One region of the Alicyclobacillus sp. SO9 genome, then DNA from elsewhere that is predicted to be linked to it. Evidence: riboswitches for the same ligand, from Rfam matches in the RefSeq annotation. Region 1 holds a riboswitch; each other region holds the start of a gene.
The links. Region 1 has a riboswitch for cyclic di-GMP ahead of GI364_RS11405 (EAL domain-containing protein). Riboswitches for the same ligand answer to the same signal wherever they lie in the genome.
Positions count from the first base shown of each region.

Region 2: it holds a riboswitch for cyclic di-GMP, as region 1 does, so the genes downstream of both, GI364_RS02770 (Flp family type IVb pilin) here and GI364_RS11405 (EAL domain-containing protein) in region 1, are expected to answer to the same signal.
Region 3: it holds a riboswitch for cyclic di-GMP, as region 1 does, so the genes downstream of both, GI364_RS05205 (hypothetical protein) here and GI364_RS11405 (EAL domain-containing protein) in region 1, are expected to answer to the same signal.
Region 4: it holds a riboswitch for cyclic di-GMP, as region 1 does, so the genes downstream of both, GI364_RS13120 (sensor domain-containing diguanylate cyclase) here and GI364_RS11405 (EAL domain-containing protein) in region 1, are expected to answer to the same signal.

Region 1 is NZ_CP066339.1:2,488,943-2,492,384, reverse strand. Features, by position in the region: gene GI364_RS11405 (EAL domain-containing protein) at 1-2,193, opposite strand, end outside; cyclic di-GMP riboswitch class I at 2,256-2,344, opposite strand; gene GI364_RS11400 (helix-turn-helix domain-containing protein) at 2,405-2,692, opposite strand; gene GI364_RS11395 (recombinase family protein) at 3,057-3,442, shown strand, end outside.
Region 2 is NZ_CP066339.1:641,168-644,609, reverse strand. Features, by position in the region: gene cpaB (Flp pilus assembly protein CpaB) at 1-167, opposite strand, end outside; gene GI364_RS02780 (pilus assembly protein TadG-related protein) at 445-1,434, opposite strand; gene GI364_RS02775 (TadE/TadG family type IV pilus assembly protein) at 1,449-1,826, opposite strand; gene GI364_RS02770 (Flp family type IVb pilin) at 1,899-2,069, opposite strand; cyclic di-GMP riboswitch class I at 2,136-2,228, opposite strand; gene GI364_RS02765 (LuxR C-terminal-related transcriptional regulator) at 2,398-3,069, opposite strand; gene GI364_RS02760 (hypothetical protein) at 3,147-3,442, opposite strand, start outside.
Region 3 is NZ_CP066339.1:1,165,669-1,169,110, reverse strand. Features, by position in the region: gene GI364_RS05215 (hypothetical protein) at 1-356, opposite strand, end outside; gene GI364_RS05210 (hypothetical protein) at 349-810, opposite strand; gene GI364_RS05205 (hypothetical protein) at 807-1,580, opposite strand; cyclic di-GMP riboswitch class I at 1,689-1,774, opposite strand; gene aspD (aspartate 4-decarboxylase) at 1,974-3,442, opposite strand, start outside.
Region 4 is NZ_CP066339.1:2,821,000-2,824,441, forward strand. Features, by position in the region: gene GI364_RS13105 (YxlC family protein) at 1-28, opposite strand, end outside; gene sigY (RNA polymerase sigma factor SigY) at 1-548, opposite strand, end outside; gene GI364_RS13115 (hypothetical protein) at 726-881, opposite strand; gene GI364_RS13120 (sensor domain-containing diguanylate cyclase) at 921-1,781, opposite strand; cyclic di-GMP riboswitch class I at 1,927-2,016, opposite strand; gene GI364_RS13125 (aspartyl-phosphate phosphatase Spo0E family protein) at 2,388-2,654, opposite strand; gene GI364_RS13130 (YitT family protein) at 2,843-3,442, opposite strand, start outside.

The sequences.
Region 1 (3,442 bases):
AAGTTCGAACTGGTAAAGCCAACTTAACGATGAATACCCGGTACCAAAGTCATCAAAATAGATTCCAATGCCCATGTTTCTGAGAACTCTAATAGAGTTAATAATTGCAGGGTCGTTTGGGAGTATCGATGTCTCTGTGATCTCAATTTCGATGAGCGCGGGCTCAATGCCATATTCATGTAAAATTGTTTTCACGGTCTCAACGGTATTCGGATCCTTGAGTTGTTGGGCGCTAAAATTGACGGAAACCTTGAGTGTCTTTTGTCCTTGCTGTTTCCACTGTTGCAGGTGGTGACAGACTTGCCGCAGGACCCATTGACCAATGAGCACAATCGACCCAGTCTGTTCTGCCAGGTACAGAAACTCACCAGGAGATACAAGTCCCCATTCAGGATGTTGCCAACGGATGAGTGCTTCCGCCGCAACAATGCTTCTCGTGTCCGCTGCTACTCTCGGCTGAAAGTAAATCACAAACTGTTCTTCATTTATGGCATTTTTGAAATCATTGGAGAGTGTGAATTCCTTATAAGCTTTGGCATCCAAACTTTGGGAATATAGTTCAATCTGGTTTACCCCCCGAAGTTGTGCATCATGTAAAGCCATGTCTGCTGTTTTCAAAAGAGCTTCAGTATTCTCCCCGTCTTCAGGAAATGTACTGATACCTACATTGCATGTAATGGCTAATGCATAATCGCCAATCTGAAAAGGGGTATCAAAAGAGTCGACAACTTGCCTTGCGAACTGAAGGACATCACTCATATTGTGTACATAGGGTACAACCATGGAAAATTCGTTCTCACCTGTTCGCGACACGACACAATCAGTCGGCACCAACTGCCTCAAAGCGTCCGCTACATCGCGAATCAGGTGGTCTCCAGTAGTTCTGCCGAGACTGGAGTTTATGTACTTAAAGCGATTAATATCGAGACGCAGAACTGCTAGTTTCTCCTCTCGCTGTCTATGAATCCCAATCAACAACTGCAGGCGCTCCTCAAGATGTTTCCGGTTTGGCAAGGAAGTTAAGCTGTCATGGAATGTCATGTGCTTCATTAGTTCTTCAGCCCTGCGACTCTCTGTTACATCGTGGAAATTGACAATAATGCCCTCTGTACTATAAAACGCAGTGAGATAGCGAATACGCGTGGAACAGTATCTCCATTCCCCATTTTTGTGTTTGAAACGTGCAACACAGGTGTGCTGGCTTGAGGCCTGGTGTACCGCCTGATGACATACCGACAGGTACCCTGTTACATCCTCAGGATGAATGACATGACCGAGTCCTAACGAGATGAACTCTTGTGCACTATAGCCCAAGACATTGGTGATGGCATGCGTAACATAATTCATATCGTATTCCTTGGACAGTATCATACAAACGTCAAAAGAATTCTCAACGAGAGCCTGCAGCCCCCTCTCCATCGTAGAGAGCATCGCAGTGGAGGACTCGTTATTTGCAAAAGATTTACTGTAACGAGCCACTACACCTGTTATGCCTCCCTCCAAATCATGAACTGGATATAAAGTGACCCCGACTTGTACAGGGATGCCGTTCTTATGTATTCGCATGGTTTCAACTCGAATAAAACCGCCGTCCGCCAAAACGGTTTCATATATGGATTGCATGGCTTCCCAGTGAAGCGCTGGAATGAGCTGAATTGGCATTTGTAGTCGCAGTTCCTGTTCAGTCCAGCCGAAGAGCTGTTCGGCCATCGGACTGACCTTAACAATCCGCAAATCGCGATCGATATGTATACTTGAATATGAATCCGTTGAGTCATTGTCGACGTCCGCGGTAGACGGTAACAATTCGTCTTCAGTCATGAGGTCCGTCACGTCGCGGGTCTTACCCGAAACCGATACAATCTGACCATCATCCCCGATTTTATAGTCCAGTTCAGAATACAGGTACCGCTCGCCGTCGTTGATGATTCGAAATGTAATGCCATCGATAAAATTTCCCGCGCCTACGAGTTTCCACCAGGTCTTTACCAATTCCTCATCATTTGGATGTACCGACTGCATGATTGTTTGCGGTACGACAGACGCTGTGTTTGGGATTGCAAAAAGCTTGTGACAGTCCTCAGAACAGGTAAGAATTTCCGACTGCATATCGAAAGTCCATTCTCCCAGTAAGAACACCGAATCCCTGCTCCGTCTCTGTTCGAGACCCCGCGACCTCCGTAACCGAATCATGCAATTTTCCCCCTATATGACAATAGGCATCCGTTTTACGGATGCCTATCATAATCCATCTAAACGGTAACTGGCTGGCATAGTAGATAGACTACGTTAGCCCCTATAGCTTTGCGTCCGCTTCGTTTCCGAAGGGGTGCCTTTTCTTTTAAATACCACTAGAACACATCATATCACACAATACGGGATAAAAATCAAGATTTGAGAATCACTAGGTTCCCCTTTTATTTAATCGTTCGGCAACCAAGTCGGCCAACGTCTCCAAGACATGATTGCGGTCATACATTGGACGTTCCTCACCACAGCCATCTAACCAACGAAAGAATGCATCTCGAGGAATAATCATTCGCCTTCCGTGCGTAATAACTGGGAAATCTCGATCTCTGACAATACTGTATGCTTTATGCAGGTCTACCCTCAGTATTTCTGCAACTTCCGATACCGTTAAAGTTATTGGATAGTCTCTGGCTTCCGGTATAGAAGAATCCCTCGGTGTCATTTGCTCCCCTCCCCTTCAAGCAAATTTACTCTTTTGACGCTATTTGAACCAAAACACCTCCTCATTTAAACCTGCGACATCCATTCAAAGCGCAGCACAAATGACATTCACATACGTCTGGGGAAGAGAACAAGCAGGGAAAGAACAGAGTATGCACGCCCTAGAAGTATTATAAAATCTTATCCGCAACGGTTCACATTCCATAATTACCCAGATGGATGAGTACCATCTTAGATGAGTGCCGTCTTGTAACTGTACTTCTGTTTGCCACGCCTGCGGCATATGCAATTGTATTAGGGCACACAGCAGGACTCTCATTTCCCAAAAACCAGTCAGTCCCTTGGGCCAAGCAAGGAGGAACGCAATGGCTGCTGCTCTCTATGCTCGGGTTAGTACGGATGAACAAGCGCAACACGGACATTCCATAGACGCTCAAAAGGAGCGGCTCATCGCTTATGCCGTGTCCCAGGGGTGGCATGAATACCGTCTTTATGTTGACGAAGGCTACAGTGGTACAAGTCTGGAGCGCCCCGCTCTCAAGTCTCTTTTGAGACACATAGAACAAGGAACCATCGATACCGTAGTCGTATATAGACTCGACCGTTTAAGTCGCCGACAGCGAGACGTGCTCTTTCTCTTGGAAGATGTTTTTATGCCAGAGGGCGTGGTGTTTAAAAGCGCCACAGAACCGTTTGACACGGGCACACCTCTGGGAAAAGCCATGATAGGTATACTGGCCGTCTTTGCACA
Region 2 (3,442 bases), 1.8 Mb from region 1:
ATCACCTGATGTGCAGGTACTGTTTGAACCACTGTTACCACTTGTATCTGTTTTTCTCCTGTATTGGCATGCTTCCATGCCTTCATTTCCTTAGCAATCACCAGAGCTGTGAGGATGGCCAGCACCAGCGAAATCAGAAACAAAAAAAGATAAGACCGTCGAGCCACCCTGTCACCTCCACACCGAAAGCCCTAAATCCAAGCAAATGCTCTCAATCCACGCACATGCTTTCAATCCATGCACATGCTCTCAATCCACACAAATGCTCTCAATCCACACAAATGCTCTCAATCCACACAAATGCTCTCAATCCACGCGAATGCTCTCAATCCACGCACATGCTTTCAATCCACGCACATGCTTTCAATCCACGCACATGCTTTCAATCCAACGGAAAGTCCTCAGTCCGCTTTGCTTTTTACACTTGATAAGCCATTCACTGCGTTATCCGGCTGACGGCTCTAACTTCACCGCATAGGTGCCGTAGTTTGTTCCCTGCCCCAAGGTACCGGGACGGACCATTTGAATAAATCGCCCTACGATCTCCTGGTGTCCGCCTTTACCCTGCAGTCCCTCCAGGAAGAAGGCGGCAAATCCCAGAATAGTCACCTGTTTTTTCCCGTTCTGCGGCAGCGCATTGATGACAGGAAGGTACATTACACGCGAGCAATCTGACGTTGCCGTCGCAAAAGAGTTGCAGGCACTGTCATCACAGGATTCATGCAGCCTGTACTCAATTGCTTGTTCAACAGGACCCTTCATCACACCCGTCTCGGTCGACACAGTTTCACCCACATGCATAGGAAAGTCGTATCCGTGTTCCAAGTCGCACTCGACACCTTTCGCACCATTTCCCGAGAAATCGAGAAAACCATAGTTCCCTGCCGACCCGCCGCCGGCACCGGATGTCAGAATGACGGTTTGTCCATAGACGAGTGTTTGCTTCGTCACAGCAATCGGCACCATGCCAACACCAGATACCAGCGTTCCAACCGCCGCCTTCGAGTTCACCTGATAACTGGCAGTGTTCTTTCCCAGAACCCGCGCGAACCACAGGGGACTCGTTGCCTTGCCTGCTACAGAGACCGTATTTGTCTGGATATCAGCTGTAGCCTGATACGTAACCTTCTGGTCATTGAGAAGCCCGTAGTGAACGGCCGTTTGAGCAGCAGTCTTAGCCCCTTGCAACAGCTGCTGCGCACCTGCCAGAGCTGCTGCATCCGCTCCGGACTGGGCTTTCCGGTACTGCACATCTAACATGCCGGCATCGACCACGAGCGCGCCGAAGCCGCATAGTGCAACAAAGGATAAGGCGGTCAGAACCAGTACATTCCCGCTCTCTTCACGATGCCAGCGATACAGCGCACACAGCACCAGCCGTTTGAAGAGAGCTGACAGCCAGCCACAACTGTGATGCATTTGGCTGCGTTTCATCAGTTCACCACCAATCACTCATCTCGCATTGTCGCGGTTGCCGTGACCGCGTAGTGACTGCCCAGAACCATACTCATAATCGGATCGAAGATATTGACCGTATGTGAAACGGTAACGGAAACCGGCTGTCCGGACGTCGGCGCAGTCGGGTCCATCGTCCAGGAGACGGCACCCAGCATACCGGCATCTCTTTGCACGGCCTGTCCGACCGCAGCATTCGAACCGCCGATACTGGCGTACCGAACTGCATCCCGCGCTGTCTGAGACACGACCAAATAGGCCGACAGCACTCGTCCGAAATCAACAATTCCCATTAACAGCAGCAAGAGAACCGGCAGCACCAGGGCAAACTCAATCAGAGATTGACCTTCTTCGCGGGAGTATCGCCTCATGCCGGAACCCTCCTGAGCAGAATAAAAACCGTCCATTGCAACAGAAACCTCTGCTGCAACGGACGGTAAACATTAAAGATGGTTAGAAATATTATTGAAAAGATTGCCGATGTTCCCTCCGATAGCCGTCAACGCAACAATAACTACTAATGCAATCAGTGCAATAATCAAGCCGTACTCTACTAAACTCTGTCCTTCTTCTTTTCCGCGAAAACGATTTGAAAGATTCCGAATAAACCGCATCGCTCACACCTCCCCGTGGATGACTTCTCCACCGGGTCGCAGAACCGAGTGCGTTTTACCACCCAGATCAGCAACCTGGCAATCGTAGTCGTCACATCAGACGACCGTAGACCCATGGCTTTGCGCCCTCCAATTTCTTGAAGTTTGCCTTTATTGATCTTGTTGTCTTTTGGCCTAAGCCTATAATACGTCAAGAAAATTGATAGATTCTACGGCATTTTGTCATCGTACATATCAGACTTTTGTCCCGAATCCGCGAATTTACGTCAGATTTCGCAGAATGGACAAAGACTTCTGGAGAACTGTTTCCCGTTGCAAGGCCCATGGTTCACCGCAACTCAGCATTTCCAGTGCGAATCGCCCAGAGTACTGCTTGAGTCCTGTCACCAACACCCAATTTCTGGAACAACATAGACCACATATTTCTCACTGTCTTTTCGTGTACGTGAAGCACGTCACTTATTTGTTGATTGCTTAGGCCGTCGGCTGACAGTTGCAAGAGCATCCGCTCTCTCTCGGTCAGGTCTACACTGACATCGGACTCTTGAATAGGATAGCGAGATTTTCTGAGTTCCGTCAGAACAATGGGTGTAATGTCAGGCTGTAAAAATGAGTGTCCGCTGGCTATCGTCTTCATCGCCTGCAGCAAGACACTTTTACTGGCCGATTCGTAAATAAACCCGTCCGCACCCGAACGCAATGCGCGCAAAATGAGAGAATCATCTGACTGTGAAGGCAACAGATAGAGACACCGCAGCCCCAACCACTGCCTTTTCATCACGAGCAAAGGGGATTCAACGTTACTTTCTTCCAAACCGATGTCTGTGACCACAATATCCGTCACCACATGGTCCACTACATTATTGATATTTCCAAGACGCTTGCTGCGGCCTTCATAGACCCCCGCAAACTCATATCCTTTTTGCGACGAAAACACTGCTTCTATAGCAATACTGATTAACTCCCGCGATATGTACGTATAGACATTGACAGGTTGCACAATACATCTCTCCTGGACTCTCTTCCCTTTACCGCGTCCCAAACGACATTTGTGACATGCACTGGATTCGACGCAGCCTACGCACTGAAAAGATTGGTAAAGACCCTTATGATATCACTCGGTACATTGCGTTTGTACTTGTCTAGGATGTCATTACGTGCTTGTTCATGAGTCATTTTTCGGAACTCAACAGATTCTACATATTGCAGCGATATGTTTAGTGACGCAGCCATGTACGCCTCTTTACTGTCCAATCTGATATTCATCGTCCTGCAGCCTTTGATAACCTCTATGTATCGGCTCATCTCTGGATAGGTCTCCAGTGAGCGCAATGTCAGCGTTGCCAGTTCTTTATGTCTGCTCGAATCGACTA
Region 3 (3,442 bases), 1.3 Mb from region 1:
GAAGGCGTCGGAACGGATACCTTGGCAGCCGCGTGTTGTGCATTCGACACATGAACAGCAGCTACCTGGATTCCACTCTTGAGTTTGTCAATTTGACTTCTCGCATCAGCCATCTTGGCTTCGATTTGGAGTTTTTTAGCGTGCTCTTTCGTCAGTGCCAAATGTAACTGGACCAAGGCAACTTGTTGTTTCTTCAACTCCGTCTCAAGTAATTGGTACTGTTCCTTTTCAGCACGAATCAGAGCCGCGTCATGGTTCGACTTCCGTGTATTTGCTTCAATGGAGTGCAGCAAAATCCCATATATACCGAGACTTGCAAGTACGCTAAGTGCCGCTTTTTGCCAAGGTTTAATCATCGTGTCCGCCACCACCATCATCGTCAGATTTCCCTGAAGCCCGAGTTACACTCTGGACTTTCGGCGGGCTAACTCGCTGGGCTAACTGACGCGCCTGCGCTGCAGAACGTGCCAAGGCGAGTTGCTGTGCCTGCTTGGCTGCGACCTGCTTGGCCGTCAACTGCTGTTGCAGAGACACTGCCTGTTTTTGCAATTTCTCAAGTGAGACACTAGCGTCTTTATCACTCTGCTGAGCCTGCTTGACCTCACTCGTGAGCTGTTTTATCTGTTTTTGGAGATCGGCTGTTTGTTGCTTCACTGCTGCGTTTAGCGACACATAATCCTGATTTGTCAGAGTCGCAGCACCCGGAGATTTAGGAATTAATCTGTGAAGCGGCTGTGCCTCAGCGTATCCAGTCACTGCAAAGCCAAGAGTGGCTGCGGCTAATAGTGCGCGTTTCCATGCTGGTTTCATATAGACCCTCCTTTCGGATTAGAAATTGTAGAACTGGCTAAATCAGGAGCATGGCTCGGAGTGCCTGTGCTCTCTGGAACCGGCTGCGGCGTTTGATTGGCTCGACGCCTTTGATTGTTGACCCAATGGCGCCAGTAAAAGGTGACAACCACAACCCCTGCAGATATCCAATACATCATCTGTAAGCGCACAGTATCTGTTCCGCCAAAAACCCCATGTGCAAAAACCAGTCCCCATACAAGCCAAGACATTCTGTGCAATGGTAACCACATTTTTGTGACTCTCCTCAATCCCAGACTTATCATGATGATAAGGAGACCGTAGACTGCAACCGCCCCTGCTACCATGGCCAAAGGATAATAGCGGGCGTGAATCGGAAACCATACCTGCTGCAATGTAACACCTGACTTCGGGTCAGACAGAGTGAAGAATAAGTGCAAACCAATGAGGATGAACAAAGCTGCCATCAACGACTGGTGCCATGACAAAAGGTGCACAGTCCAGCGCCACGTGTCTTTGTTTCTTGGATGGCTCAAGAGCAACCCAAGCACAACGATTAAGGTAAGAACCACGAAAGCCGCCACGGCAGCAGCGCGGCTTATCAGCCAGAAGGTCTCCCCGTGAACCCATTTGTCACTTTGAAGGCTGTAAAGACTTATCATAGAAATCAGAGGAATGGCAATTGCAATAACAATAATATTAGTAGCCAGCGGCGAGGCCTCAGTATCCTTCTTTGACTTGCGTTTTGGTTTGTTTGGTGGACGTGCCATATCGACCCTCCTTTTCAGTGGATTTTTACAAAATTTACTTCATAAACAAATCATGGAAAACACTGCAAATACAAAATAAAATCCGGCCTGAGGCCAGATTTATCACAATAGTGCAACCTGGCAACCCTTGCACAAAGTGCTTTAGGCCCATAGCTTTGCGTCCCTCAGTTTCCTGGGGTTTGCCAACAAATTATGCTTGATGTTGAAAAGCAACCCATGTCTATTTAGGGCCAAAGATGCCCCTTCTGCAACGTCTCCTGTGCATATACGCTCTTATTCTGCAGATGCTGTCGAAATCCTGCCTGCTCTGAGTATTAAGATTCATAAATTCTTGAGCAAGACGACATCGCGAAGCAGTGTGTAAAAGTAACGTGTGAAAGAACTGTGTAATTGTTACTTTTGACGGGAAACTCGCCACTCCTTGACATAGTCCTCAAGAACGCGGTGAAGTTCTCCGCCAATTTCTCGATAAGCCTGGTCCTCCAAATTTGCCAAGGAGACACGGATGGACCACTTTGGCCCATGAAATCCTCCGCCATTTAGCAGCACAATTGACGATTGTTCCGCTAAGCGAAAGAGAATGTCCAGGGGTTCATAATTCTCTTCCAGATGCTGTGCAAAGTCCTTCCCATAGTGATGGCCCGCCCAGTGCTGCAGATCAAACTCTGTGTAGTAGTCTGCATCGTTAGGGATTTTCGGCATGGGCAGTTCCAAACCTTCATAAAGCAGACGCATGCGTCGTTGACAGATATCCATAGTGAGGCGCTTATAAGTGTTTTTCGTGTCAAGAAGTGCAAATGCTGCAAACAAGGTCATTTGAATTTGCTGTGGTGTTGACAATCCGGCTGTGTGGTTCAAGGCAACTTGACGGCTGTCTGCGACGACCCTGTCAATAAATCGAATCGAGGCAGGTTCTTCCGTAATAGATGAATATCGTTGATTTAACATCTGGACTGTCTCTTCCGGGAGCCCTTTCAATAAATCGTCAAACACATTCTCTTTGTGTAAAGCAATCACACCAAGACGCCACCCAGTAACACCAAAGTATTTCGAGAGAGAATACACACACAGCGTATTGTAGGGCAATTCTGCTATCAAGGACCGGTATCCTTCTACAAACGTACTGTATACATCGTCCGAAATAATCATGAGACTGGGATTCGATTCCTTGATAATTGCTTTGAGGGTAGCCACGCTCTGCTTGTTCATAGCCACTGAAGGAGGATTACTGGGATTGACCAGAAACAACGCGTGAATTGACGTGTCCCGCAATTTATTGAGTTCAGACTCTGGATACTGCCATGTATGACGACCCTCTCCATCCGTGCCAAAAGCACGGATCTCTACGACGTCAAAATTGTATCGCCACAGTTTAGGAATCTCAACATAAGGCGGAAATATAGGAACCATGACAGCTACTTTAGCGCCTTTTGCAAGCAGACGATTCTCTTGGAGAGAATCAAATAGATAGCACATTGCTGCTGTTGCTCCCTCGACGGCAAACAAGTCAAACTTCCCCAAAGAAGTGTCATTCCCGCATAATTCCTGAAGTAAAAAATCGTGAACAATGCTCTCAGAGTGTACAAGCATCCTATCGGGCATGGGGTAGTTGTCGCCGATAATACCATCGACGAGTTCATGAATCCATTCGTCGGGCGAAAATCCATTGCGGTCAATGCCATAGTCCACAATGTCCTGAAGGAGTGCCACACCCTCCTCGTGTTGATGGCGGTCTATAAACTCTTTAAAACGCTGAGCAATGCCGTCGCCACTTGGCTTTCCTGCCAAGTCTTGTTGATTCCAGGTTCTCCGGCTCTCCTCAACAGCAAACCTTCCCAATGCGAAGAAAGCTTCTCTTGGCG
Region 4 (3,442 bases), 330 kb from region 1:
CAGTCTTCTGACTGAGCTTTCGGTTCATTGGCCAGCCACTCCTTTCTCAGGGCGATTAAACCGTTATGAACACGAGACTTCACGGTCCCTGTCGGAACCTTACACATTTTGGAAATCTCCTTATAGTTATAGCCATAGAAATGTTTCAATACCACCGCTGTTCGAGTATCGAGACTCAATCCAGACAAGACATCGACCAATGCTGGCCATTCATCAGGTGAAGTCTCTATTTGCCAGCGGAGGCTGCGGCTTAGCTCGTCGGCTGCTATGAATTCCTTCTCTCGTCTTCTTCGCCGTCGTTCATCAAAAAACAGCCGAGTAGCGATTGTCATAAGCCAAGATGAAAACTTACTTTTGGACGGATCATAGAGGTGAATCTTTTCAATGGCTCGTACCATGGTTTCTTGTGTAAGCTCCTCTGCCCTCGAGCGTTCTAATGTCACCTTCAACAGATATTTGAACACGAACAAATAGTTGCGCTGTAACAACAGCGCCAATGCTTCCTCGTCTCCTTGTTGTGCTGCTGCAGCCTGTAGTAGTTCGTCCATCAAATGGGCAGCCACCTATCCCGTCATTCATTCGGCACCTGAAGTAAACGTCAAGTGCAAGCGGCCTGGTTCGTGCCTCTGCCACACACCCCCCCGGCCATTTCCGACATGCCAGAAGCAAGCGGACACAACTCGTGCTGATGAATCTGTAGACATAGATAGTACGATTCAGGATGGTCAATGGTTCACATTACTCTTTAAGTTTTTTGCAAAAACCTTTAAAACTTGCGTTTTACCATGATGGACCACAAGGACAACCAAAAACGACATCACAATAAAACCAGCGCTTACAGAAGCGCTGGTTGCATATTTGATGACCTTCAGATACGCCATCTTTCAGTCCCACAGCGTTCATGCTGCGTCCAAAACCTTCTACTCTTTACACTCATAGTGAGTTCCCGGCTTCTGTTTGGCTTTGTACAAAGCCTCATCAGCCAACCGAAGCACTTCCTGAAAGGTTGCAGCGTGCATGGGAAACAATGCCATGCCCATACTTGCCGACATTTCCATAGTCACGTTATTGTGTACCCACGGTGCCGACAGTGCAACTCGAAGTCGTTCTGCCAGAAGTATGCTGTCCGATCTTGTTTGAATATGTACAGCGAGTATGAACTCGTCCCCGCCAATGCGTGCTACAATATCCTCTTTTCGTATGACCCCCTGAATGCGCCGAGCAGCTTCTTGCAGGACAGCATCTCCAACCAAGTGTCCCCATGTGTCATTCATTGTCTTTAGACTGTCCACATCAATGACCATTACTGCTACGAGACTGCCGGTTTTTTCTGCTTCAGCAAGGCTCGTGTGCAACCGTTCTTCTAGTCCGTGGCGATTCATAAGTCCCGTCAGGGCATCAAAATGTGCTTCTCTGCGAAGGCGTTGTTCAGTACTCACTCGTTCTGTTATGTCACGCACTGTACCAATTACATGAGGGTTTCCGCCCGCTCTTACAATATCCAATTTTGTCTCACCAATTTGACCTCCGTGGCTGAAAAGGAATGAGATTGGTTTGACGGTTGTCAGAGCATGGTGATACTGCTTGTCCAGAAACTCTGCTTCGTATGGGTCGAGGACATCGTAGAAAGTTGCGCCGTAAGCCATTGAAGTAAGTCCAGCAGCTCTCATAGCAGAGGAATTCATCTTTACGTATCGAAAATCATTGGAGTCATCCAGACGCATCACGAAAACTAAATCCGACATGTTGTCTAATATGAGTTCAACAGGTAAGTCAGACACCCTATTCCCCAACCTTCCAGAATCCTGTCTCTATATTACTTGGCGGTTGTCGTGAGCTTATTGCCGTCCGTTCAACTGCTGTCCATGACCGCATCCCTCCCAAAAAAAAACAACTCAGCCCGCAATCAGACTGAGTCCTAGCCATACGAGCAGCTGGCTGACTTGTCAGGCTCATCCTGATGTAGTCCCTTTAGCTTTGCGTCAGTGCCTTTCAGCACATTTGCCTTTATCGTAAATTCAATTGAGAAATCTGTGGTACGTTGTTCGCCATACCATTCTATGAATATTAGTTCAGTATATGCTGCTTCCACACACTGGTATTTCAACACCTTGCGTAAAAATCCTCCAATACATACTATAATTTGTAACCCATAATCATTATCGGTGCGCCAAAGGACTCCGTATTTACACGCAATAGTTGAATACGCACAATAGTTGTGATGCACCTTTACCGGTTAAAGTACGAACAAACAAAGGGAACGCCCTCCATTCCAATTTACACAAGTGGGAATTGTGTCATTTTAACGAATTGAACCGGCATTTCAACTGAATGCTATGACAGCCAAGCCACCGCGGTTGTGTTTGTCTTATCCATTTCCAATTCATTTAGCAGGGAGGCATCGCAGTTTGTCTGAGAGCAGTGTCATGCCAATCTAAAAAATCTGTAAGCGAGCCCAAACCATGAATTTCTGTGTTTGTATCGTACCGATATAATGTGGTTTCATAACTTGAATCTTTCAAGAGTTGTTGAACTTTCACAATATAGTCGTCCAACTGTTCACTGACAGCAATCACTTCTGGATGTGTCAAACTGCCCCGTTCATGTGCTAGGTCAATCATTTTGCACCGAAGGTGTTCTATTAGTTGATTCATTGCAACGTCCGCCCTCCCCTCTTCCACTAAGAAGCAACAACGCTCCCAAGCGTAACACATTGTCTAAACCAAATTTGTCACAACGTGTCGAAGGGGAAATAAAACATTAAAAATTCGTTAATTCTCTGCTCGAGTCGCGATGTTCTGCCATAAATAAATGTCGATGCAACAGCTTGGACAACACAGTCTCACCATATTTGCTTGAAATGTCCAATCACGTTCTGTGTTGCAATCACGCTGATAAAAGCTTTGGAATCGTTCTCGAGCACAATGGTTCGCAGTTGAGTGAGTTGTACGTTGGTAGTAACGCAGAGCAGTACATTTTTAGGGTGATTTGAGTACGTTCCGACTGCATTCCAACTGGTAACGCCGCGAATCATATTCGCTGTAATAGCTCTTGAAACTCTCTCTCCGTGTTCTGTGATGATAATCACAGAGACGCGGCCAACATGATTTAGCAGTACTGCGTAAGCCTTGGAACTCGCGAAAATTGATATTAATGTATACATGGCCACTTGTATGTTGAAGAGAAATACCGATAATACAATAATTACAGCATTAAAAATCAGATTTAAATTGGCGACCGTTACATTCCTATGGCGCGCAATGACCCTCGTGACTATATCCAGGCCGCCTTGAGAACCGCCGAGGCGTAAAACAATGGCACACCCGCCTCCGGACAGCACACCGCCGAACACACTGTCCAAAAGGATATTATGGGTCGGAATATGGTGGACGTGTATGGTTGTCAGAAAAACAAAAAGCAAAATGGCAGAGTACACAGTATA